3 regions of the Amycolatopsis sp. NPDC051903 genome follow, and region 3 is predicted to be linked to each of the others. Evidence: riboswitches for the same ligand, from Rfam matches in the RefSeq annotation. Region 3 holds a riboswitch; each other region holds the start of a gene.
What was found. Region 3 has a riboswitch for S-adenosylmethionine ahead of ACIA77_RS15870 (methionine ABC transporter ATP-binding protein). Riboswitches for the same ligand answer to the same signal wherever they lie in the genome.

Region 1 (7,269 bases), on a different contig from region 3:
CGCCACCGCCTTCTCCGCCGACTCCTCGTCGGTCACGTCCAGCGCGATCGTGCGCACCCCGAGCCGGGCGAGCTCCGCCATCCGCTCCACGCGTCGCGCGGCGCCATAGACGGTGTACCCACGCTCGAGCAGCTCGCGTGCCGTGGCCTCGCCGATGCCCGATGAAGCCCCGGTGACCAGGGCGATCTTGGGAGTCATGGCTGACACCTCCTGAAGATGAACTGTGGCTCAGGTTTATCATGAGTCACAGTTCATCTTCAACCGCGGCGAACGAGTGGTGCTCGTGCGTCACCACCCACCGGCCCCGCTCCTTGCGCAGGCCGATCGTGAGCCGCAGCCGTTGCTCCGGCGGATCGTTCGGGGTGCCGCACCGCAGCAGCGCCCAGGCGAAGGCCACGTCGTCGCCGGCCGTCACGTCCAGTTCGAGGATCGTGAACGTCGCCCCTTCCCGCTGCCACACGAAGAAGGGCGGCCACGTCTCGCGGTACGCGTCGATCCCGCGGACACCTTCGTGCGGCGGCGGGACGTCGAACATGACGATGTTGTCGGAGTGATCGGCGAGCACGCCGCCGAGCTCTCCCGTGTGGACGGCCCCGGCCCAGCTCTCGATCAGGGCGCGGATGTCGGACTCGTCGCTCATGGTGGTTCCCTTCGGTCGCATTGGTGATGGCGGCCAGCATGGCATCGCGGCCCGACCGGAACCGGCGATCGACGGCCCCGGAGGGGCAGTTGTCCACAAGGGGTGGGTTATCCACAGGCGGCCGGATTCGCTCTCGCGACCGGTGTCGATCAGCGCCTAGCGTCGCACGTGTGTTCGAGCAGACCGCCCGTGACCCGGGCCCTCCCGTGAACGCCAGGCTCGCCTGGCTCACCGACCAGCTGTCGGCGGGCCCGCGCACCGTCGGGCCCGGCGGCCGCCTGGTGCGGCGCTGGTTGCCGGGTGGCACCGACCCCGCGCACCCCGGCCTGCCCGGCCTGCTGCGGAGTCCTCGCCTGCTCGTCGTGGCCGGCCTGGTGGTCGCGGTCGCCCTGATCGCGCTGGGGTTCGCCGTTTTCGGTCGCTCGCCGGCGATGGAGGTGGCGCCGACCTTGCCGAGCGCCAAAGCGCACCCGGCCGCCGCGGCACCGTCGAAAACCACGCAGCTCGTGATCAGCGTCGTCGGGCACGTGCGGGCGCCGGGTCTGGTCACGGTTCCGGCGGGCTCGCGGGTGGCCGACGCGCTGCGCGCGGCCGGTGGCGCGGACCCGGGCACCGATCTGACCGGCCTGAACCTCGCGCGCAAACTCGCCGACGGTGAGCAGCTGGCGGTTGGCATCACCGTCGCGTCGCCGGCACCCGCCGGAGCGGGCGCTGCGCCCGGCAAGATCGACTTGAACACGGCCACCCCCGACCAGCTCGACACGCTTCCGGGCGTCGGCGAAGTCACCGCCGGCCGCATCGTCGACTGGCGCACGCAGCACGGCGGTTTCTCGAGCGTCGAGCAACTGCGCGACGTCGACGGCATCGGCGAGAGCAAGTTCGAGAAGCTGCGCGAGCAGGTGGCGGTCGGATGAGCCTCGTGGAGCAGGAGTTCGTGCCGCGGTGGCGGAGCCAGGATTTCCGCCTGGTCCCGGCGGCCCTCGCCGCGTGGGGTGGGACGCTCGCGGGACTGCGGCTGGGGTGGTGGGCGGCCGGTGTTTCCGGCGCCGTGGCGGTGGTCTTGTCGGCCGTGGTGCTCGCGCGGCGCCGCGCCCGGTGGCTGGGTGCGGCCGGTGCGTTGCTGGTGCTCGGTCTTGTCGTGGCGTTGCCGACGGCGTGGCGGATCCGGTCGGTGGAGCACGACCCGCTCGTTCCGGCGGCGACGCACGGGCTCACGGCGACGCTGCGGGTCGAGATCGCCGAACGACCGCGGCCGATCCACAGCGCCGGCTACGCCGACCAACAGGCGGGCACGCGTTCGGTGGCCATCGAGGCCACGGTGGAGTCGGCCACTGTGGACGGTCAACCCGTGGCCTCGGCGGGGCGGGTACTGTTGCTCGCCCCGGTGGCCGGATGGGCCGATCTGCTGCCGGGACAGGACGTCACGGCGACGGGCCGGTTGGCGCCCGCGCGGGGAGGTGAGCTGACGGCCGCGGTCGTCTACCTCCGGGGCTCGCCGGTCGACGTCACGTCGGCGCCGTGGTGGCAACGCGCGGCCGCGGCCTTGCGGGTCGGCCTGCACGAGCTGTGTGCAGTGCTCCCGGAGGAGCCCGCGGGCCTGCTGCCCGGCCTCGTGCTCGGCGACACGACCGCACTGCCGCAGCAGGTCGAGCAGGAGTTCATGGAGTCGGGTCTCACGCACTTGATGGCGGTCAGCGGCGGAAACGTGGCCGTGATCTGTGGCGCAGTGCTGTTGCTGTGCCGGCTCGTGCGGATCGGCCCGCGGACGTCCGCGGTGGCGGCGGGGCTGTGCCTGTGCGGGTTCCTCGTCCTCGTCGGTCCGGCGCCGAGCGTGCTGCGGGCCGGGGTGATGGGTGGGGTGGCGCTGCTCGCGCTGGGGCTGGGGCGGCGCGGGTCGGCCTTGCCGGCGCTGGCGTTCTCGGTGTGCGTGCTCGTCGCGTGGGACCCGGTGATGGCGGCGGACTTCGGGTTCGCGCTGTCGGTGTTCGCGACGGCGGGGCTCGTGCTGCTGGCTCCGCGGTGGGCGGACTCGCTGGTGCGCAAGGGAGTTCCGCCCGGGTACGCCGAGGGGATCGCGGTGCCGCTCGCGGCGTTCGTGGTCACGGCGCCGGTGATCGCGGGCATGGCGGGCACGGTCAGCCTTGTCTCGGTGGTCACGAACGTCCTCGCGGCACCCGTCGTCGCGCCGGTGACGGTGCTGGGAGTGCTCGCGACGGTCGTCGGACCGTGGTGGCCCGGCGCGGGGTACGTACTGGTGCACCTGGCCGATCCGGAAGCGCGCTGGCTGATCACTGTCGCGCGACACGGTGCGCGGGCGCCGGGGGCGGTGCTGACGTGGCCGGGCGGGTGGTTCGGCGGGCTGTGCGCAGCGGGGCTGCTCGTGCTGGCCGTGATCGCGCTCAAGTTCCGGCGCGTGCGAATCCTCGTGGCGGTGGCGCTCGTGGTCGTGCTGCTGTTCGTCGTTCCCGCACGGGTGCTCAAACCCGGCTGGCCGCCGGCGGGCTGGGCGATGGTCGAGTGCGACGTCGGGCAGGGCGACGCCGTCGTGCTGGCCACGGCGGAGCCCGGCCGCGCGGTGGTCGTCGACACCGGGCCGGAACCGGGGCCGGTGGACGAGTGCCTGCGGCGGCTCGGCGTCGACCGGGTGCCGTTGCTGGTGCTCAGCCACCTGCACGCCGACCACATCGGCGGGCTGTCGTCGGTGTTCGAGGGCCGGGCCGTGGGAGCGATCGCCGTCGGGCCCGGGCGGGCGCCGGTGTGGGCGTGGCAACAGGTGTCGGCCGAGGCGCGGAAGCAGCACGTGCCGTTGCTGGAGCTGAGCGAAGGGCAGCGGCTCGACTGGCCCGGGCTCTCGCTCGACGTGCTCGGGCCGCGGTACGTCACCGCGCGCCCGGCCGCCGAGCAGGACGGTACCGCGATCAACAACAGTTCCGTGGTGGTGCGGGCGACCACGCCTGCCGGGAGGGTGCTGCTCACGGGAGACGTGGAGCTGGCCGCGCAGGCCGATCTGCTGGCCGAGGGGGTGGATCTGCACGCCGACGTGCTGAAAGTCCCGCACCACGGCTCGCGGTATTCGTTGCCCCAGTTCCTCGCGGCCGTGGGCGCGCGGGCGGCGATGATCAGCGTGGGTGCGGGCAACGACTACGGGCACCCGGCGAAGTCCACAGTGGACGTACTGGGGACGTTGGGGGTGCTCGTCACGCGGACCGATGTGGACGGTGACACAGCCGTGCTGCCGGGCGACGGCGGACCCGTGGTGGCCCGCCGGGGTGAGCCCCGTGGGCCGCCCCGGTAGCGGAGCGGCCCACGGGCCCGGGGGTCAGCGGCTCAGTAGCCCAGCGCCTTGCTGACGGCTTCGGCCGAAGGCGGCACCGTCGCCTTCGGGCCGATGCGCCCTTCGACGGCGTCGAGCGTCTTGAGGCCGTCGCCGGTGATGAGCAGGACCGTTTCGGCGTCGGGGTCGAGCTTGCCGGTCTCCACGAGCTTCTTCGCGGTCGCGACGGTGACGCCGCCGGCGGTCTCGGTGAAGATGCCCTCGGTGCGCGCGAGCAGCCGGATGCCCTCCACGACCTCTTCGTCGCTCACGTCTTCGATCGCGCCGCCGGTGCGGTTGACGACGTCGAGCACGTAGGGGCCGTCGGCGGGGTTGCCGATGGCGAGCGAGCGCGCGATGGTGTCGGGCTTCACGGGCTGGACCACGTCGTGGCCGGCGCGGAACGCGGCCGAGACGGGGGAGCAGCCGGTGGCCTGCGCGCCGAACACCTTGTAGGGGCTGGCCTCCACGAGACCGAGCTGGCCGAGCTCGCGGAAACCCTTGTCCACCTTGGTCAGCTGCGAGCCCGAGGCGATCGGGACCACGATCTGCTCCGGCAGGCGCCAGCCGAGCTGTTCGGCGACCTCGTAGCCGAGCGTCTTGGAGCCTTCGGAGTAGTACGGGCGGACGTTCACGTTCACGAACGCCCACTTCGGGTGCTCTCCGGCCAGCTCGGTGGCGAGGCGGTTGACGTCGTCGTAGTTGCCGTCGACGGCGACCAGGTCGCCGTCGTAGACCGCGGTGGTGAGGATCTTGGCGCGCTCGAGCGACTTGGGGATCAGCACGACCGACCGCCAGCCGGCGCGGGCCGCGGCGGCGGCCGTCGCGTTGGCCAGGTTGCCGGTCGACGGACAGGCGAGCACCTCGAAGCCGAACTCGCGGGCCGCGGCCAGCGCGACCGCGACCACGCGGTCCTTGAAGGAGTGCGTGGGGTTGCCGGTGTCGTCCTTGACCCACACGGTCTTGAGACCGAGGGCCTTGGCGAGCCGGTCGGCCTTGACCAGGCGGGTGCCGCCCGGCTCGGTGTTGGGGATCTGCTCGACGGTCGACGGCACGGGAAGGAGCTTCTTGTAGCGCCAGATGTTCTTGGGGCCGGACTCGATGTCCTCGCGGCGCACGCGGCCGAAGTCGTAGGCGACCTCGAGCGGCGAGAAGTCCTCGGCGGACACGAACTCCGGGGCGAGCGGCTGCCGGTGGCCCTCTTCCTTCGACACCAGTTCGACGGCAGGACCGAGGTCCAGGGTCTTCTTGGTGGAGGACGTTCCGAGGGTTGCGGTCATCGCGAGGTTCCTTTCCTCATCTGTCCCGCCGAGGCGGGCCGGAATTGGCACCGTGGTCGTCAGCTATCCCGCAAGTTCGGGAAGACAGGCTGTACGCCGGTTGCCGGGGCTTCTTCGGGCCGTTCCCTCTGCCCCTCTGGATGAGCGGTGTTCAGTTGTCGGCGCGCCGCGGTGCGTGGACCGTGCGCTGCCTCGGGTACACCGTACGACATGGCGATCACCTGATGCCACGGTGGCGGCGCACATCACCGCGGCAGGCGCGTCGGCGAACGGGTGAGAAGATGACGGGGTGACCACCGCACCCGCGCCGCTGCACCTCGTCCTCGGCGAGGAAGAACTGCTCATCGAGCGCGCTGTCCGCGCCACGCTGGACGCCGCGCGGGCCGGCGACCCGACGGCCGAGATGACCCGCAACCGGGTGTCCGAACTCACAGCGCCCCTGCTCGCCGAGCTGGTGAGTCCGTCGCTGTTCAGCGAGGGCCGGGTGATCGTGCTCGACTCGGCGCAGGACATCTCGCAGGATTTGGCCGACGCGGTGCTGGCGTACCTCGCGTCGCCCGCCGACGGGGTCGTGCTCGTCGTCGTGCACAGCGGCGGCGGCCGCAGCAAGGCGGCCAAGGCCCTGCCCGCGGCGCTGAAAAAGGCCGGCGCCGAGATCACGGAGTGCCCGAAGCTCACGAAGCCGGCCGAGCGCGAGTCGTTCGTGCGCAACGAGGTCCGCCGCGCCGGCGGCAAGATCGACCCCGCGGGTGTCCTGGCGCTGCTCGACTCCGTCGGCTCGGACCTGCGCGAGCTGTCCTCGGCGGCGACGCAGCTCGTCGCGGACACCGGGGGCGTGGTGGACGAGCAGGCGGTGCGGCGCTACCACACCGGCCGCGCCGACGTGACCGGCTTCGCGGTCGCCGAGAAGGCCGCCGCGGGCGACCGCGCGGCGGCCTTGGAGTCGCTGCGCTGGGCCATGCAGCTGGGCGTCCCGCACGTCCTCGTCGCCGACGCCCTCGCCGACGCGGTGCGCACGATCGCCCGCGTGTCGGCCGCCGGCCGTGGCAACCCGAACCAGATGGCCGGTGAGCTGGGCATGCCGCCGTGGAAGATCCGCAAGGCCCAGGGCCAGGCCCGCGGCTGGGGCCAGGACGGCCTCACCGCCGCGATGCAGGTGGTGGCCCGCCTGAACGCCGAGGTCAAGGGCGTCGCGGCCGACGCGGACTACGCACTGGAACGCGCGGTCGTCGAGGTCGTCACCGCCAAGGGCGAACGCTGACGGCCGCCTGAGGGGCCTGCCGGGAAGACCATCGCGAGGTCGCCACTACGTGCGATCGGCGGGCCTCGGAAGACCCGGGTACGCAACTCGGCTTGTTCGACGTGCGCCACCTCCCGGGTGACGCCGAGCTGACCGAGCGCCTCGCGGCGCCACCGCGAGGCGACCGGTGGCGGCCGCGAGGCCCGCAGCGGTTCGGCGAACTGGCCGACGCCGTGCGCACGCGCTATGGCAGCGCCGGGACTCGCCGCGGGGACCGAGGTGCTCGCGGCCGCAACGCCGCAAGGTGAGGCAAGGGGGTGCCGGTGTTCGGCCGGCGGCCTGGCTTGTCGGAGCATCCGCACGTGGCGGTCCGGCGGGCACGCTCGCACTGGCCCGAGCCGAGCGGCCACCGGATCGCCCGTAAGCGCCACCGTGCACCGCTGCCAGGGCGCCGGCCATGCCCGATCAGCGCCACACCGCCCCAAGGCTCGTGCGGCGGGCATACAAAAGGCCCGGCGACCAGCAGGTCACCGGGCCCTTCGACGCGTTGTCCGCGGGTCAGCTCAGAGCTGGTTCGCGCGCTTCGCGATCGCCGACTTCTTGTTGGCGGCCTGGTTGGCGTGGATGACGCCCTTGGTGACGGCCTTGTCGAGCTTGCGGCCGGCCTCGCGCTGCAGCTCGAGGGCCTTGTCCTTGTCACCGGCCTCGGCGGCTTCGCGGAACTTGCGGATCGCGGTCTTCACCGAGGACCGGATCGCCAGGTTGCGCTGCCGCGCCTTCTCGTTGGTGGTGATGC
Region 2 (7,269 bases), on a different contig from region 3:
CGGAGCGGCCGGTGGTCGCGGTGACGATGTTCGGCGTCACCACGCCGGCGGCCGACGAAGCCCGGGCCGAGCTGGCCAGGCTGGACTACGAGGTGCTCGTGTTCCACGCGACCGGCTCCGGCGGGCGGGCCATGGAGAAGCTCGTGACCGACGGCCTGGTCGCCGGCGTGCTCGACCTGACCACCACGGAGCTGGCCGACGAGCTCGTCGGCGGCGTCCTGTCCGCGGGCCCGCACCGACTGGAGGCAGCGGGCCGCGTGGGAGTGCCGCAGGTGGTCAGCGTGGGCGCGCTCGACATGGTCAACTTCGGGCCGGCCGCCACCGTGCCGGAGCGGTTCGCCGAGCGGAACCTGCTGGTGCACAATCCGACTGTCACGCTCATGCGCACGACGCCCGAGGAAACCGCGGAGCTGGGCACGCTGCTCGGGCGCAAACTCCGGACCGCACGAGGACCCGTGTCGGTGCTCCTGCCGCTCGGCGGGGTGTCCGCAGTGGACGTTCCCGGCGGGCCGTTCCACGACCCGGCCGCCGACGAGGCGCTGTTCACCACCCTGACCGGAGAGCTCGCCGGGTCCGCGGTTTCCGTGCAGCGGCGCGAAGAAGCCATCAACGACCCCGGGTTCGGCGCGGCCGCGGCGCGCGAGCTGCACCGGCTCATCGGCGAGAGGAAGTCCTGACGTGGACCGCACGGAGGCGCTGGCCCGGCTCACCGCCGCGGTGACCGGGGGACGGCCGGTGATCGGCGGCGGCGCGGGCACCGGCCTGTCCGCCAAGGCGGCCGAGGCCGGTGGGATCGACCTGCTGATCATCTACAACTCCGGCCGCTACCGCATGGCCGGGCGCGGTTCGCTCGCCGGGCTGCTGGCCTACGGCGACGCCAACGGCATCGTGGTCGACATGGCGCGCGAGGTGCTCCCCGTCGTGCGGGACACGCCGGTGCTGGCCGGCGTCAACGGCACCGATCCGTTCCGGCTCATGGGCCCGTTCCTCGACGAGCTGAAGCGCCTGGGGTTCGCCGGCGTGCAGAACTTCCCGACGGTGGGCCTGATCGACGGCGTCTTCCGGCAGAACCTCGAGGAAACCGGCATGGGCTACGGCCTGGAGGTCGACCTCGTCGCGCTCGCCCGCGAACGCGACCTGCTGACCGCGCCCTACGTCTTCGACCCGGGGCAGGCCGAGGACATGACCCGCGCGGGCGCCGACGTGCTCGTGCCGCACCTCGGGCTCACCACGAGCGGCACGATCGGCGCGCGCACCGCCGTGACGCTCGACGAAGCCGCCGCGCGGGTGCAGGAGATGCACGACGCCGCCAAGCGGGTGAATCCCGACGTGCTCGTGCTGTGCCACGGCGGCCCGATCGCCGAACCCGCCGACGCCCAGTACGTGCTCGACCACACCGAAGGAGTGGTCGGTTTCTTCGGCGCTTCCTCGATCGAGCGGCTCCCGACGGAGCGCGCGATCCGCGAGCAGACGGAGGCGTTCCGCGCGCTGCGGCGGTGATCGTCTCCGTGTGAGCGCCGTCTCAGCTCACGGGACACCTCTGGCGTCCCGCGGCTTCGTTCGGTTACCTTCTGAGTCAGGTCATGAGTGCCAGCGTTCAGCCCCGGCTTGCTGGCCGGCAACCCTCCTACCGCGGTGGGGTGCCCCGGGTGAGGACCAGGCCGGTCGCGGAGCGCGACGGGCAAGCGCGGGCCCCTCGCCGGGGGTCCCCCGGAACGCCGAGGAGGCACCGTCATGACTCTCGCCCTCGATCGCACCGCTGAAACCACCGAAACCCTTGGTGCGCAAGGGATCCCCGCCGTCGCCGGTGTCACGGTGCGGGTGCCGCTGGTGACCGGGGACGAGATCGGGTACGCCAACCTCGACCACGCGGCGAGCGCGCCGTGTCTCGACGCGGTCCGCACGGCCGTCGACGAATTCCTGCCGTGGTACGCCAGCGTGCACCGCGGCGCGGGCTTCGCTTCGCAGGTCTCGACGCGGCTTTACGAGCGCACGCGCGACATCCTGCGCCGGTTCGTCGACGCTCGCGGCACCGACACCGTCGTGTTCACCCGCAACACCACGGATTCCTTCAACCTGCTGGCGCGTTCGTTGCCGCGCAAGACTTCCGTCGTCGTCTTCGACACCGAGCACCACGCCGCGCTCCTGCCGTGGCGCGGCCCGAACGTGCGCCGCGTGAGCCTGCCGCGCACGCGCCTGGCCGCGGTGTCCGTTGTGGACGAAGCGCTCGCGGCGTCCCCGGAGGGCCCGCGCCTCGTGGTCGTGGCCGGAGCGTCCAACGTGACCGGTGAGCTGCTGCCGGTGGCCGAGATCGCCGCCGTGGCCCGCAAGCACGGCGCGCGCGTGGCGCTCGACGCGGCGCAGCTCGCGCCGCACCGCCGGATTTCCCTGCGGGAGCTGGACGTGGACTACGTCGCGCTCTCGGGCCACAAGCTGTACGCGCCCTTCGGCGCCGGCGCGCTGATCGGCCGCGGCGACTGGCTGCGCGCGGCCGAGCCGTACCTCGCCGGCGGCGGTGCGACGAAGCTCGTGACCGAAGACGCCGTCGTGTGGAACACCGGCGCGGAGCGGCACGAGGCCGGTTCGCCCAACACCGTTGGTGTGTACGCGCTCGGCGTCGCGTGCGAGCAGCTGGCGGCGAACTGGGCCGCGGTCGGCGAGCACGAGGCGGCGCTGCTGGAGCGGCTGCTCAAGGGCCTCGCCGGCATTCCCGGCTGCGCCGAGCTGCGCCTGTTCGACGCGCCGGTGGATCGCGTGGGCACAGTGAGCTTCGTCGTCGACGGGTTCGAGCCGGGCTGGCTCGCCGCGGTGCTCTCGGCCGAGTACGGCATCGGCGTGCGCGACGGCGCGTTCTGCGCCCACGTCGCGACCAAGCGCCTCATCGGCACGACCGGCCGCGAGGGGCAGCAGGCGGTGCGCGTGAGCCTCGGCCTCGGCAGCACCGAGGAGCACGTCGACCGGCTCGTGCTCGCGCTGCGCCAGCTCGTCGCGCGCGGCCCGCGCTGGGAGTACGCCAAGGTCGACGGCCGGTGGGCGCCGGTCGGCGACCCGCGTGAGCTGCCGCCCTTCTGCGCCTGAGTCCGCACTGGTCGGACGGCTCGCGGCGCCCGTGAAGTGCGTGAACGGGCGTCGGGGGGAGTGCCGGTCACGCGGGCGTGGACAATGGAGCCGTGAGCACCGAGCCCTCCTCGTCCGAACCCGGCCTGTCCGAGGCCGCCGCCCGGCCCGCCGAAGCACCCGAACCGGCGGGCGGCGGTGCCGCGACCCCGGCCGAAACCCCGCTCGACCAGGTGGGCGAGCCGGCGCCGCTGCTGCCGAAGCGCCGGGTCGGGCTCGTGTTCGCGGTCGCGGTCGTGATCTGGGTGATCGACCTCGTGTCGAAGAACCTCGTGGCGGCCAACCTCGAGGGCAAGGAGCCGGTGCGTATCCTCGGCGGGCTCATCTACCTGCAAGTGATCCGCAACCCCGGCGCCGCGTTCTCCATGGCGACCGGCATGACGTGGGTGCTCGCGCTGATCGCGGCGGCCGTGGTGGTCGCCATCGTGTGGCTCGCACGCCGTCTGCGGTCCGTCGGCTGGGCGATCGGCCTGGGCCTCGTGCTCGCGGGCGCGCTCGGCAACCTCACCGACCGCATCTTCCGCGCGCCCGGCCCGCTGCGCGGCCACGTCATCGACTTCATCTCCGCCTTCGCGCCCAACGGCGAGGGCTTCGCGATCTTCAACATCGCCGACTCCGCGATCTGCGTCGGCGGTGCGCTCATCGTCCTGCTCTCCCTGCTGGGCAAGGACTACGACGGCACCACGACCCGGAGCAAGAAGAAGGCCGGGGAAGCTGCGTGAGCGCCCGGATGCTGCCCGTCCCGGACGGGCTCGACGGCATGCGCGTGGACGCCGGGCTGGCCAAGCTGCTGGGCCTCTCGCGCACCGCGGTGGCGGAGCTCGCCGAGTCCGGTGACGTGCTGCTCGACGGCAGGCCCGCGGGCAAGTCCGACCGCCTGGCCGCCGGCGGCCTGCTCGAGGTGACGCTGCCCGATCCGGCGGCGCCGGTGCAGGTCGTGGCCGAGCCGGTGGAGGGCATGAAGATCCTCCACGACGACGACGACATCGTCGTGATCTCGAAGCCGGTGGGCGTCGCCGTGCACCCGAGCCCGGGCTGGACCGGCCCGACGGTCGTCGGCGGGCTCGCGGCGGCGGGCCTGCGGATCGCGACGTCCGGCGCGGCCGAGCGCCAGGGCGTGGTGCACCGCCTCGACGCCGGCACCACGGGCGTCATGGTCGTGGCCAAGAGCGAGCACGCGTACACGGTGCTCAAGCGGGCGTTCAAGGAGCGCACCGTCGACAAGGGTTACCACGCCGTGGTCCAGGGCCACCCGGACCCGATGCGCGGCACCATCGACGCCCCGATCGACCGCCACCCGCGCCACGACTACAAGTTCGCAGTGGTCGCCGGCGGGCGGCCGAGCGTGACGCACTACGAGGTGGTGGAGGCGTTCCGGGCGGCGTCGCTGGCCCACGTGAAGCTCGAGACCGGCCGCACGCACCAGATCCGCGTGCACTTCTCCGCGCTGCGGCACCCGTGCGTCGGCGACCTGACCTACGGCGCCGACCCCGTGCTGGCCCGCCACCTCGGCCTCTCCCGGCAGTGGTTGCACGCCCGCACGCTCGGCTTCGCGCACCCGGCCGACGGCCGCTGGGTCGAGTTCGAAGCCGAATACCCCGACGACCTGGCCCACGCGCTCGAGGTCCTGCGCGAGGAGAGCTACTAGCCCTCGACCGTCCTAGCCCCAGAAGGAGAGGAGACCGTCGGCGGCTTTGGCCGGCTGGTCGATCATCCACCAGTGCCCGTGTCCGGCCAGGGTGAGTGTCGGCAGGCCCAGCCGATGGGCCATCTCCCTCGAGAGAGCCGGGTCGACGAACGCATCGGCGGTCGCGTCGAAGATCAGGCCGGACGGCTGCTCGGCGACGAGATCCTCGCCGGCGCCGGGGTCTGGAGGTCCTGCGCGGCGGGGTGCCACCGGTAGTCGGGATGGATCAGGCCGGCGCATGCTCTGGAGCTTGCCGACCAGCCAGTCGCGGTAATTCGTCATGGTGCCCCCGAACCCGTCGGGGATCGGCGACCCGAAACCGGGCGGCGACAGTAGTACGACGTCGCGCACACCCCGCTGCTCGAGTTCGGGGACGAAGTCACGCCAGATCACCGACGTTTCCGGGTTGCCGTGGACGAGCACCGTGGTCATGGCGGCTCCTGATGGGGAAGGACAAACGGTGCGCGCTTCCCAGCAGACACGCGGTTGATCAAGGACACCATGAACAGGGTGAAAGTGGCCAGAAGCGGAGATTTTCTGTCCAGAAGGACGGGTTTCCCGCTAGCCCTCGACCGTCCAGGTCAGCGACCGCTCGTCCGGTTCGGGCCGCGGGCTCCAGCGCACCGCGACGACGCGGATCGCCTCCGGGATGACGTACACGGTGTGGCCGCCGAGCGTCTCGCCCGGCCGCACGCCGATCTTGTGCGGCGGGCGGGAGGTCAGCGACACGGGGGCCTTGGTGACGGTCGTGCCGTCGGCCGTGACGAGTTCCAGGTAGTTGTCGGGCAGGGACGCGAACGGGATCGCGCCGCGGTTGGTGATCTCGGTGTGCACGACGACGGCCCGCTCGCCTGCTTCGAGCCGGTAGCCGGCGGCGCCGAAGAGGAAATCGGCCGGGTCCTGCACCTCGAGCAGCTGGATGGTGAGCTGCTCGCCCTCGAGTCCGTGCGTCGGGAGTGGCTCGCCGATGCGGCCGTGCTTGCCCTCGGCGGGGCCGCCGCGAGGCGGCTCGTCGCCGCGGGCCCAGGACGCGGTCTGCGGCACGCCCCACGTGCTGAGTACCGGGTCCGGCGCCGGACCGGGCGGCGGTGCGAAGTGGCCGGACGGCACGCCATACGGACCCGAGGGAACTCCGTAGGGTCCCGAAGGCACGCCGCGCACCGGTCCGGACGGTCCACCGTGGACGGACGGCATCGGCTTCCCGGCGGGCACGGGCTGCCCAGCCGGCCCCGTGGGCGGTCCGGACGGCACCCCCGGCTGGGCCGGTGGCCCGGGCCTGGCCGGCATCCCTTGCTGTGCCTGGGGCATCGGCCCGCTCGGCGGCGGCGCGGCCGGAAACCCTTGCCCCGTCGGCACCCCGGGCTGCGGTGGCGCACCGGGCCGCCCACCCGGCCCCACGACCGGCAGTCCGCCCGAAGGCGGCGCCTGCTGCCACGACGCCGGCGCGCCCGCGATCGCCGCGCGCAGCCCCGCCGGGTCGCTCTCGACGCCGACCAGCAGCGGCAACCCGCTGCCGGACAACGAGACCAGCCGGTACGCCACCTCGCGCGGATCCATGCCCACCTTCGCCGCGAGGTCGTGCACGGCCGTCGTCCCCGCCTCGGCGAGGGCGGCGAGCAGGCGAACATCCACGGGATCGGTCACGGCCACCCGCTGAACGCTACCGTCCGAGCCCGCCCTGGCGCGCCGGCCCGGCGCTCGCGTCGCCCGGTCCGGTGGGTGGCGCCCGGGCCCCGCGTGGGTGAGTTCCCGCGGAACCGGGGGAGCGCCCGTGGCGCCCCGTGGCCGGACCGGTTCGATCCGGCCGTTCACCACGTGTGAACGGGACGCTCGTGCCGGAACGACACCCGGAGCCCCCGGTCTCCATTAGGGTCGGCAGCGCACGGCACCACGAACCCCCGGGAGTCCGCACCCATGACCGTCGTCACCGATCTGGCCGACGAGCTCGTCGACGAGCTGTTCGGCTTCGAGCCGCTCTCCGCCGCGATCCTGGGCATCAAGCCCGACGCGCCGGGCCTCGGCGACCCGAGCGCCGCCGCCGAAGCCGCCTACCGCGGGCGGCTCGCGGGGCTGCTGGAGCGGGCGCGGGCGGTCCCGGTGGACGACCTGGACGCGACCGACCGCGTCACGCGCGAGGTCGTGATCAACTCGATCGAGGGCAAGCTCGACTTCATCGACACCCGGTTCGCGGAGTTCACCGTGACCGACCTGTTCGTCGCGCCCGCGGCCGGGCTGCTGTCCGCCCTGCCGATGGTCCCCGTGCTGCCCGCCACCGCCGACGTGCACCTCGGCCGGCTCGCCGCGATCCCGGACTACCTGCGGGCCGTCGCGCTGCGGCACCGCGAGGGCATCGAGGCCGGGCTGGTGCCGGTCGAACGGCTGGTGAAGGGCGCGATCGCGCACCTGGACCGCTACCTCGCGGAGCCGGCGGGCGACCCGCTGCTGCGCCAGCCCGCGCCGGACGA
Region 3 (7,269 bases):
TGGACCCGAAGCTGGGTGAAGACGGGCCCGAGTGGGCGCCGATCATCAAGTAACACTGTCGTGCCGCCGAAGGGCGCCCCGAGGACTCCCCGGGGCGCCCTTCGCCGCGTTCGGGCGCCACCACCCGCACCGGAGCGGCTTCGCCGCGCAGTAAGTTCAGGGCATGGGTGAAGACAAGCGTGAACTGCCGCCGATCCCCGACCGCCTCCCGGCCGCCGTGGTCGACGCGCACACCCACCTCGACGCGTGCGGGGCCGTGACGGCCGCCGACGTGACCGCGATGGTCGACCGCGCCGAACGGGCCGGCGTCGCCCGCGTGGTCACCGTCGCCGACGACCTCGCGGCGGCGCGCTGGGCCGTCGACGCGTCCACGTGGGACCCGCGTGTGTTCGCGGCTGTCGCCATACATCCCACGCGCACCAAGGAGTTCGGCGACGCCGAGAAGTCCGAAGTGGAGCGTCTCGCCGCCGCCGAGCGGGTGGTCGCGGTCGGGGAAACGGGCCTCGACCACTACTGGGACTACTCGCCCCACGACGCCCAGCAGGCCGCGTTCCGCTGGCACATCGACCTCGCCAAGCGGCTTGGCAAGACGCTGATGATCCACGACCGCGACGCGCACGAGGACGTGCTGCGCATCCTCGACGAAGAGGGCGCACCGGACACCGTCGTCTTCCACTGCTTTTCCGGCGACGAGCACATCGCGCGCCGCTGCCTCGACAAGGGCTACGTGCTGTCGTTCGCGGGCACGGTGACGTTCAAGAACGCCCGCGGCCTCCACGAGTCCGCCCGGCTCGCGCCGGCGGGCCAGTACCTCGCCGAGACCGACGCGCCGTTCCTGACGCCCCACCCGTTCCGTGGGCGCCCGAACGAGCCCTACTGCACCGCTTACACCGTCCGGCACCTCGCGGCGCTCAGGGGCGAAGCCGTCCACGAGGTCGCCGAAGCGGTCCGGACCACGGCCGAGCGGGTGTACCACTTGCCGGGTGCCTGATTCCACGCTGTCACAACGGGTTGAACGGATTGCGACGTTCGGGGAACGCGATCGCCCACTCTGCCGAGTGACACAAGTCACGACACTCCGGGGGGTGTTTGCGGAACCCGGCGACCTCCGTTACTGTCCCGTGATCGTGCCGGTCGGAACCGCGAAGGCGGATCCGGCTGATACGCCCACAGTCACGTCAGTGCACGTCGGGGAAGCGGAACCGGGGTTGGTACGACTCGGAACCGTGACGATGGCGCTGGCTGGGGGTGTCGGACTTGAGAGGCGCACCGAGCGGTGCGTCGCGACGAAGGACGGGTAGTGGCGACACTTCCTGCCCTGGGAAAGGGAACGACCCGGTGACTGGTAGTTGGCAGGGTGGCGCGCGCCATAGCGCGGACAGCCCCTACTTCACTTCCGCTGGTTCGGTGGCCGTGCTCGACCGCGAGCTCGAGGACACCGCGTACGGGGAGCTCGAGTTCTCCGACGAGCTGTACGTGACCGAACAGGACGTGCTCGTCGCCCTCGGCGACGACGCCGACGCGCTGATGGCCGAGATCGACGTCGACGTCGACGAGCTGATCCGGCTGATCAACGCCGAGACCACGATGCTCCCGCCGCTCAACCTCCCGGACGAGCTGGCCGAAGACCGCACCGCCGCTCCGGAGACCCAGAAGGTCGCCGTCGAGGAAGGCCTGCGCGAAGCCACCCGCACCTGGAAGCGCCGCTTCCTCAAGGGTGCGGTGCTCGCGGTCATGATCACCGTCGGCGGCGGCGGTGCCGCGGCGCTGGCGATGAACAAGAGCGTGACCGTCGACGTCGACGGCCAGCAGCGCACGGTCCACAGCTACGGCGACACCGTCGGCGAGGTCCTCGAGGACGCCGGCCTGTCCGTCGGCGCGCACGACTCGCTCTCGCCCTCCCCGCAGGCCGCGGTCGGCGACGGCGGCGTCATCAAGCTCGAGCGCGGCCGCCAGCTCAACCTGGTCGTCGACGGCGTGGCCCGCCCCTCGTGGGTGCGTGCGACCACCCTCGGCGAGGCCATGACCCAGCTGGGCATGAGCGACCTGATGTCGCAGGGCGCGTGGACGTCCATGCCGGGCACCGGCGAGCTGCCGCTGCAGGGTTCGACCGTGCAGGTCAAGACCCTCAAGCACGTCACGCTCTTCGACGGCACCAACGCGCCGCGCCAGGTCACCACCAACGCGGTGACCACCAAGGAATTCCTCTCCGACTTCAAGATGACCCTCGGCCCGGACGACGCGGTCCAGGGCGGTCTCGACGTCTCGCTCAAGGACGGCGCCGAGGTCCACATCAGCCGCATGGGCGTCTCGATGGTCAACCAGCAGGAGACCATCGACCCGGACGTGCAGAAGGTCGACGACCCGACGCTGCTTCAGGGCCAGACCACCGTTCAGGACCCGGGCACGCCGGGCCAGAAGATGGTCACCTACAAGGTCACCAAGAAGAACGGCGAAGAGGTCTCGCGCGAGCAGGTCTCGGTGAAGATCCTCGTCGAGGCCAAGGCGAAGATCATCAAGGTCGGCACGAAGGTCCCGCCGGACCCCGCGATCGGCGACGGTTCCGCGTGGGACCGCATCGCGGCGTGTGAGTCGGGTGGCAACTGGGCCGTCAACACCGGCAACGGCTACTACGGCGGCCTCCAGTTCGACAAGCGCACCTGGGACGCCTACGGCGGCGACCAGTACGCGTCCCTCCCGAGCGAGGCGACGCGCGCCCAGCAGATCGCGGTGGCCGAGAAGGTCCGCGACGCGCGTGGCGGCTACGGCGCTTGGCCGGTGTGCGGCAAGCGGGCCTGAGTCCCTCCCCCTCCGCGGCAGCTCGGTAGGCTTCTCCGGTGGTTGAACTGCTGGGGCCTGCCGAGATCCGCGGGCTGGCCGAAGAGCTCGACGTCCGGCCGACGAAGAAGCTCGGCCAGAACTTCGTGCACGACCCCAACACGGTTCGCCGCATCGTCGAGCTGGCCGGGGTGCGGCCCGGGGACGTCGTCCTCGAGGTCGGCCCGGGCCTTGGCTCTCTGACGCTGGGCTTGCTGGACGCGGGCGCGTCGGTCGTCGCGGTCGAGATCGACCCCGTCCTCGCGACCCGCCTGCCCCGGACCGCCGCCGAACGCGCGCCGGAAGCCGCTGATCGACTGACGGTCGTCGGCGCCGACGCACTGCGGATCACCGCGGCCGATTTGCCCGCTTCGCCGGTGTCGCTCGTGGCGAACCTGCCCTACAACGTCGCGGTCCCCGTGGTGCTGCACCTGCTCGCCGAACTGCCGTCGCTCGCGCGGGGGCTGGTGATGGTGCAGACCGAGGTCGCCGACCGCATGGCCGCGGGCCCCGGCAGCCGCATCTACGGTGTCCCGAGCGTCAAACTCGCTTGGTACGGCCCGGCGCGCAAGGTCGGCGCCGTGCCGCGGTCGGTGTTCTGGCCGGTGCCGAACGTCGACTCGGCACTGGTGGCCTTCGAACGGGGGCCGGCCGTGTCGGAGGACATCGACCGGCAACGCCTTTTCGCCGTCGTCGACGCGGCGTTTTCGCAGCGCCGCAAAACGCTGCGGGCCGCGCTGGCCGGCTGGGCGGGCTCCGCCGACCGCGCCGGCGAACTCCTCGCGGCGGCCGGGATCGACCCGAAGACCCGCGGTGAGCAGCTGGCCGTCCAGGACTTCGCGAGGATCGCCGCTCAAGCCTGAAACAGGCGGTCGAGGTGGTAGTCCAGGGTGACCAGGACCTCGTCCAGCGTGAAGCGGCCGTGGAGGACGTCGAGGCCGAGCCCCGTGACGCCGGCGACCAGCAGGTTCGCCTCGAGCCGCGGCTGCGCGCCCGGCGGGAGCACGGCGCGGCGCAACAGGCTGGTGAGCAGGTCTTCGATCGGCGTCTCGTCGTGGATGAAGGCCTGCGCCAGCCGCGGGTCGCTGTGGGTGCGGCTGAAGTACGCGCGGTGGACGCGCAGGGACAGTTCGCGGTCGGCGTCCAGCGGCAGCAGTTCGGTGAGCAAGGTCCGCACCACTCCGCGCACGCTCTGGTCCAGCTGCGCCGCGATGCGGGCCTGGGCCCGGCGCTCGCCGCGTTCGTGGAGGTACTGCAGCGCGAGCACGAGCAGGTTGTGCTTCGTTTCGAAGTAGTACTGCACGAGCCGCAGCGACACCCCCGCCTCGGCCGCGACCTCGCGCATGCTCACCGCCTCGAGCCCGCGGTCCGCGGCGATGCGCCAGACCGCCGACGCGATCTCGCGCCGGCGCTGTTCGTGGTCGGTCCGGCGCGGCATGGTGGTACGAGTGTATCCGATACGCGTGTATCACAACGGTGTGACGGACGCGCGCCGGCGCCCCGCCAGCAGGACGGCTGTCCGGTTGGGGAGACGAGGTGTCTCGTGACGACGAACTACTTCACCAAGCCGCCGGTCGGCGCCGTCTGGACCGCCATTTCGAGCCATTCGAGCAAAACTGTTCTGTGCCAACGAAAGCCAAGCGTCCACAGTGGATGTGATCGCCGGTGCTCTCGCTCGGAAGCAATTCGGGGACGGAGCGATCCGCGCCCACGATGTGGCGGCGCGTGTCCCGGTGTCCGGGCACCACCACTCGTGTGATCTGCACCAACGCGCTTGCGTTCACCCAATGGGATCGGCTTTACTCGGAATGTCCATCCCGAGCGACTGAGAGACCTGGCTCGACGAAGTCGCAGCAACCACCCTCCGACAGGGCAGGTGCTACAGCCAGGACCGATGGAGGCTGTTACCGATGAAGAGGGTTGCCCGCCCGCTCCTGTTGACCAAGCGGCGCGTTGTCGACGAAGGCCGCCGCACGGTATGTGCGTGTCGACGCTCCACGGCCAACGTCTGATCTTCTTCCGCACTTTTGCGCACCGTCCGAAAAGGACGGTTAATCGGTGACGTCCGGCGCGCCCGGGAACGGTGCTGCGCCCACTGCCAGGAGCATTCTTCGTGATCACTGTCGAAAACGTGTCCAAATCCTTCGCCTCCAACGGAAATCCGGTTCCCGCGCTGCGTGACGTGAGCGTCGACGTGCAGGCCGGTTCCCTCTTCGGCGTGGTCGGCCCGGCCGGCTCCGGCAAGTCGACCCTCGCCCGCTGCATCGCGTTGCAGGAGCGCCCCGACCGCGGTGTCGTGCGGCTCGACGGCCTCAACACCGCCGCGCTCGACGGCCGCCGGCTGCGTGAAGTCCGCCGCCAGCTGGGTGTCGTCGGCACCAAGCCGGAGCTGCTCGCCGAGCGCACCGTCGCCGGCAACATCGCGACGCCGCTGGAGCAGCTGGGCGTCGACGGCCCGCAGCGCAAGAGCCGCGTCGGCTCCCTGCTCGACCTCGTCGGCCTCACCGCGCGCGCCGCGCAGAAGCCGGGTGACCTGACGGCCGGCCAGCTGCGGCGCGTCGCCGTCGCCAAGGCGCTCGCCGCCGGCCCGGCCGTGCTGCTCGCCGACGACCCGACCTCGGGCATCGCCCCCGAAGAGGCCGGCGCCGTGCTCGCCGTGCTCGACCGGGCGCGCGCCGAGCTGGGCACCACGGTCCTCGTCACCACCCCCGACGCCAGCGTGGTCCGCCGCGTCTGCGACGACGTCGCGGTGCTCGACCACGGCTCCGTCGTCGAGCGCGGGCACGTGCTGGACCTCATCGCCGAACCCGGCAGCTGGACCGGCGAGGCCGTGCTGCCGGCGATCGAGACGTCGCGCGCGCAGGCAGCGAAGTACGACCGCTCCGCCGACGTGATCCTGATCGGCTTCGCGTCCGTCGGTGCTCTCCTGCCCGAGGCGGCCGGCCGCTTCGACGTCGAGGTCGCCACCATCGGCGGCGGGATCACCCGCATCGGCGACACGCCGATCGCGCGCTTCCGCATCGGCCTGCGCGGCGAGCGTGCCGACGCCGCCCTGTCCTGGATCGCCGACCGCGGCGCGCACGTGGCCCAGCCGGTGCGCGCGGCCGTCGCCGCCTGACGCAGTCGCCGCGAGGGCCCCTCGGACACGTGCCGAGGGGCCCCTCTTCGTCGGCCCCGGACCCGCGTCCGGCACTTCGGGGCCTCGTGTCCGATTCCTTGGGACAGCTGTCCTGAAAACGACTGTTTTCTCCTGGTGGGGAGCCCGCTCCCCAGGCCACGTAGGCTGGACGGGTGCTCGCCGTCGTACCACCACCAGTCACCGTCCGGGTCCCGGCCAAGGTCAACCTGCACCTGGCCATCGGTGACCTGCGCGAGGACGGTTACCACGACTTGGTCACCGTCTTCCAGGCGCTTTCGCTCACGGACGAGGTGACCGTCGCCGCGACCGAAGAACCGGGGCTCGAGGTGTACGGCGAGGGGGAGGGCTCGGTGCCCACCGACGCCACCAACCTCGCGTGGCGCGCGGCCCAGGAGCTCTCGTCCTACGCCGGCCGCCAGGAAGGCACCGACCCGAAGGTGCGGATCGTGCTGCGCAAGGGCATCCCGGTCGCCGGCGGCATGGCGGGCGGCAGCGCCGACGCGGCCGCGACGCTCGTGGGCCTGGCCTCGCTGTGGAAGCTCGACGTGACGCGCGACGAGCTGGCGGCCATCGCCGGCAAGCTCGGCAGCGACGTCCCCTTCGCCCTCTACGGCGGCACCGCGCTCGGCACCGGCCGCGGCGAGCAGCTCGTGCCCGTGCTGTCGCGGCACACGTTCCACTGGGTGCTCGCGTTCGACACCGAAGGCTTGTCGACGCCGAAGGTGTTCGGTGAGCTCGACCGGCTGCGCGCCGACGGCAACCCGCCGCGCATCGGCTCCCACACCCCCGTGGTCGAAGCCCTCGCGTCGGGTGACCCGCGCCAGCTCGCGCTGCTGCTGGGCAACGACCTGCAGGCGGCGGCCGTTTCGCTGCGGCCGGGCCTGCGCCGCACGTTGCGCGCGGGCGTGAACGCCGGCGCGCTCGCCGGCTGCGTGTCGGGCTCCGGGCCGACGTGCGCGTTCCTCTGCGCCGACGCGCAGACGGCGGTCGAGGTGGCCGCGGAGCTGTCAGGTGCCGGCGTGTGCCGCACGGTGCGCGTCGCCCACGGCCCCGTGCCGGGCGCTCGCGTGGTCGGCGGCGACGACGCCCCGCGCAACGCGCCCCCGCGCGTGCACGCGTGAGTATCGAGTCCACTGTGGAAAGGATCGGCTGAAGCGGATGGCCAACTTGGTCAACCTGGAGTCGGTGAGCAAGTCGTACGGCGTGAAACCGTTGCTGGACGGTGTTTCGCTCGGTGTCGCGGCCGGCCAGCGCATCGGCGTCGTCGGTCTCAACGGCGGCGGCAAGACCACGCTCCTGGAAGTGCTGTCCGG

Region 1: linked by a shared signal. The riboswitch ahead of thrC (threonine synthase) and the one ahead of ACIA77_RS15870 (methionine ABC transporter ATP-binding protein) in region 3 are both predicted to bind S-adenosylmethionine.
Region 2: linked by a shared signal. The riboswitch ahead of ACIA77_RS37530 (aminotransferase class V-fold PLP-dependent enzyme) and the one ahead of ACIA77_RS15870 (methionine ABC transporter ATP-binding protein) in region 3 are both predicted to bind S-adenosylmethionine.

What each region holds. Positions count from the first base shown of each region.
Region 1 is NZ_JBITBT010000012.1:101,233-108,501, reverse strand. Features, by position in the region: gene ACIA77_RS25080 (oxidoreductase) at 1-198, opposite strand, end outside; gene ACIA77_RS25075 (nuclear transport factor 2 family protein) at 245-640, opposite strand; gene ACIA77_RS25070 (helix-hairpin-helix domain-containing protein) at 811-1,554, shown strand; gene ACIA77_RS25065 (ComEC/Rec2 family competence protein) at 1,551-3,935, shown strand; gene thrC (threonine synthase) at 3,968-5,233, opposite strand; SAM riboswitch class I at 5,247-5,380, opposite strand; gene holA (DNA polymerase III subunit delta) at 5,523-6,494, shown strand; gene rpsT (30S ribosomal protein S20) at 7,037-7,269, opposite strand, start outside.
Region 2 is NZ_JBITBT010000027.1:92,521-99,789, forward strand. Features, by position in the region: gene ACIA77_RS37520 (Tm-1-like ATP-binding domain-containing protein) at 1-677, shown strand, start outside; gene ACIA77_RS37525 (phosphoenolpyruvate hydrolase family protein) at 679-1,500, shown strand; SAM riboswitch class IV at 1,580-1,694, shown strand; gene ACIA77_RS37530 (aminotransferase class V-fold PLP-dependent enzyme) at 1,735-3,078, shown strand; gene lspA (signal peptidase II) at 3,171-3,839, shown strand; gene ACIA77_RS37540 (RluA family pseudouridine synthase) at 3,836-4,765, shown strand; gene ACIA77_RS37545 (alpha/beta fold hydrolase) at 4,778-5,236, opposite strand; gene ACIA77_RS37550 (AsnC family transcriptional regulator) at 5,366-6,454, opposite strand; gene ACIA77_RS37555 (DUF885 domain-containing protein) at 6,719-7,269, shown strand, end outside.
Region 3 is NZ_JBITBT010000005.1:396,083-403,351, forward strand. Features, by position in the region: gene metG (methionine--tRNA ligase) at 1-53, shown strand, start outside; gene ACIA77_RS15850 (TatD family hydrolase) at 164-991, shown strand; gene ACIA77_RS15855 (transglycosylase family protein) at 1,414-2,799, shown strand; gene rsmA (16S rRNA (adenine(1518)-N(6)/adenine(1519)-N(6))-dimethyltransferase RsmA) at 2,838-3,680, shown strand; gene ACIA77_RS15865 (TetR/AcrR family transcriptional regulator) at 3,671-4,255, opposite strand; SAM riboswitch class I at 4,627-4,734, shown strand; gene ACIA77_RS15870 (methionine ABC transporter ATP-binding protein) at 4,931-5,935, shown strand; gene ACIA77_RS15875 (4-(cytidine 5'-diphospho)-2-C-methyl-D-erythritol kinase) at 6,109-7,077, shown strand; gene ACIA77_RS15880 (ATP-binding cassette domain-containing protein) at 7,115-7,269, shown strand, end outside.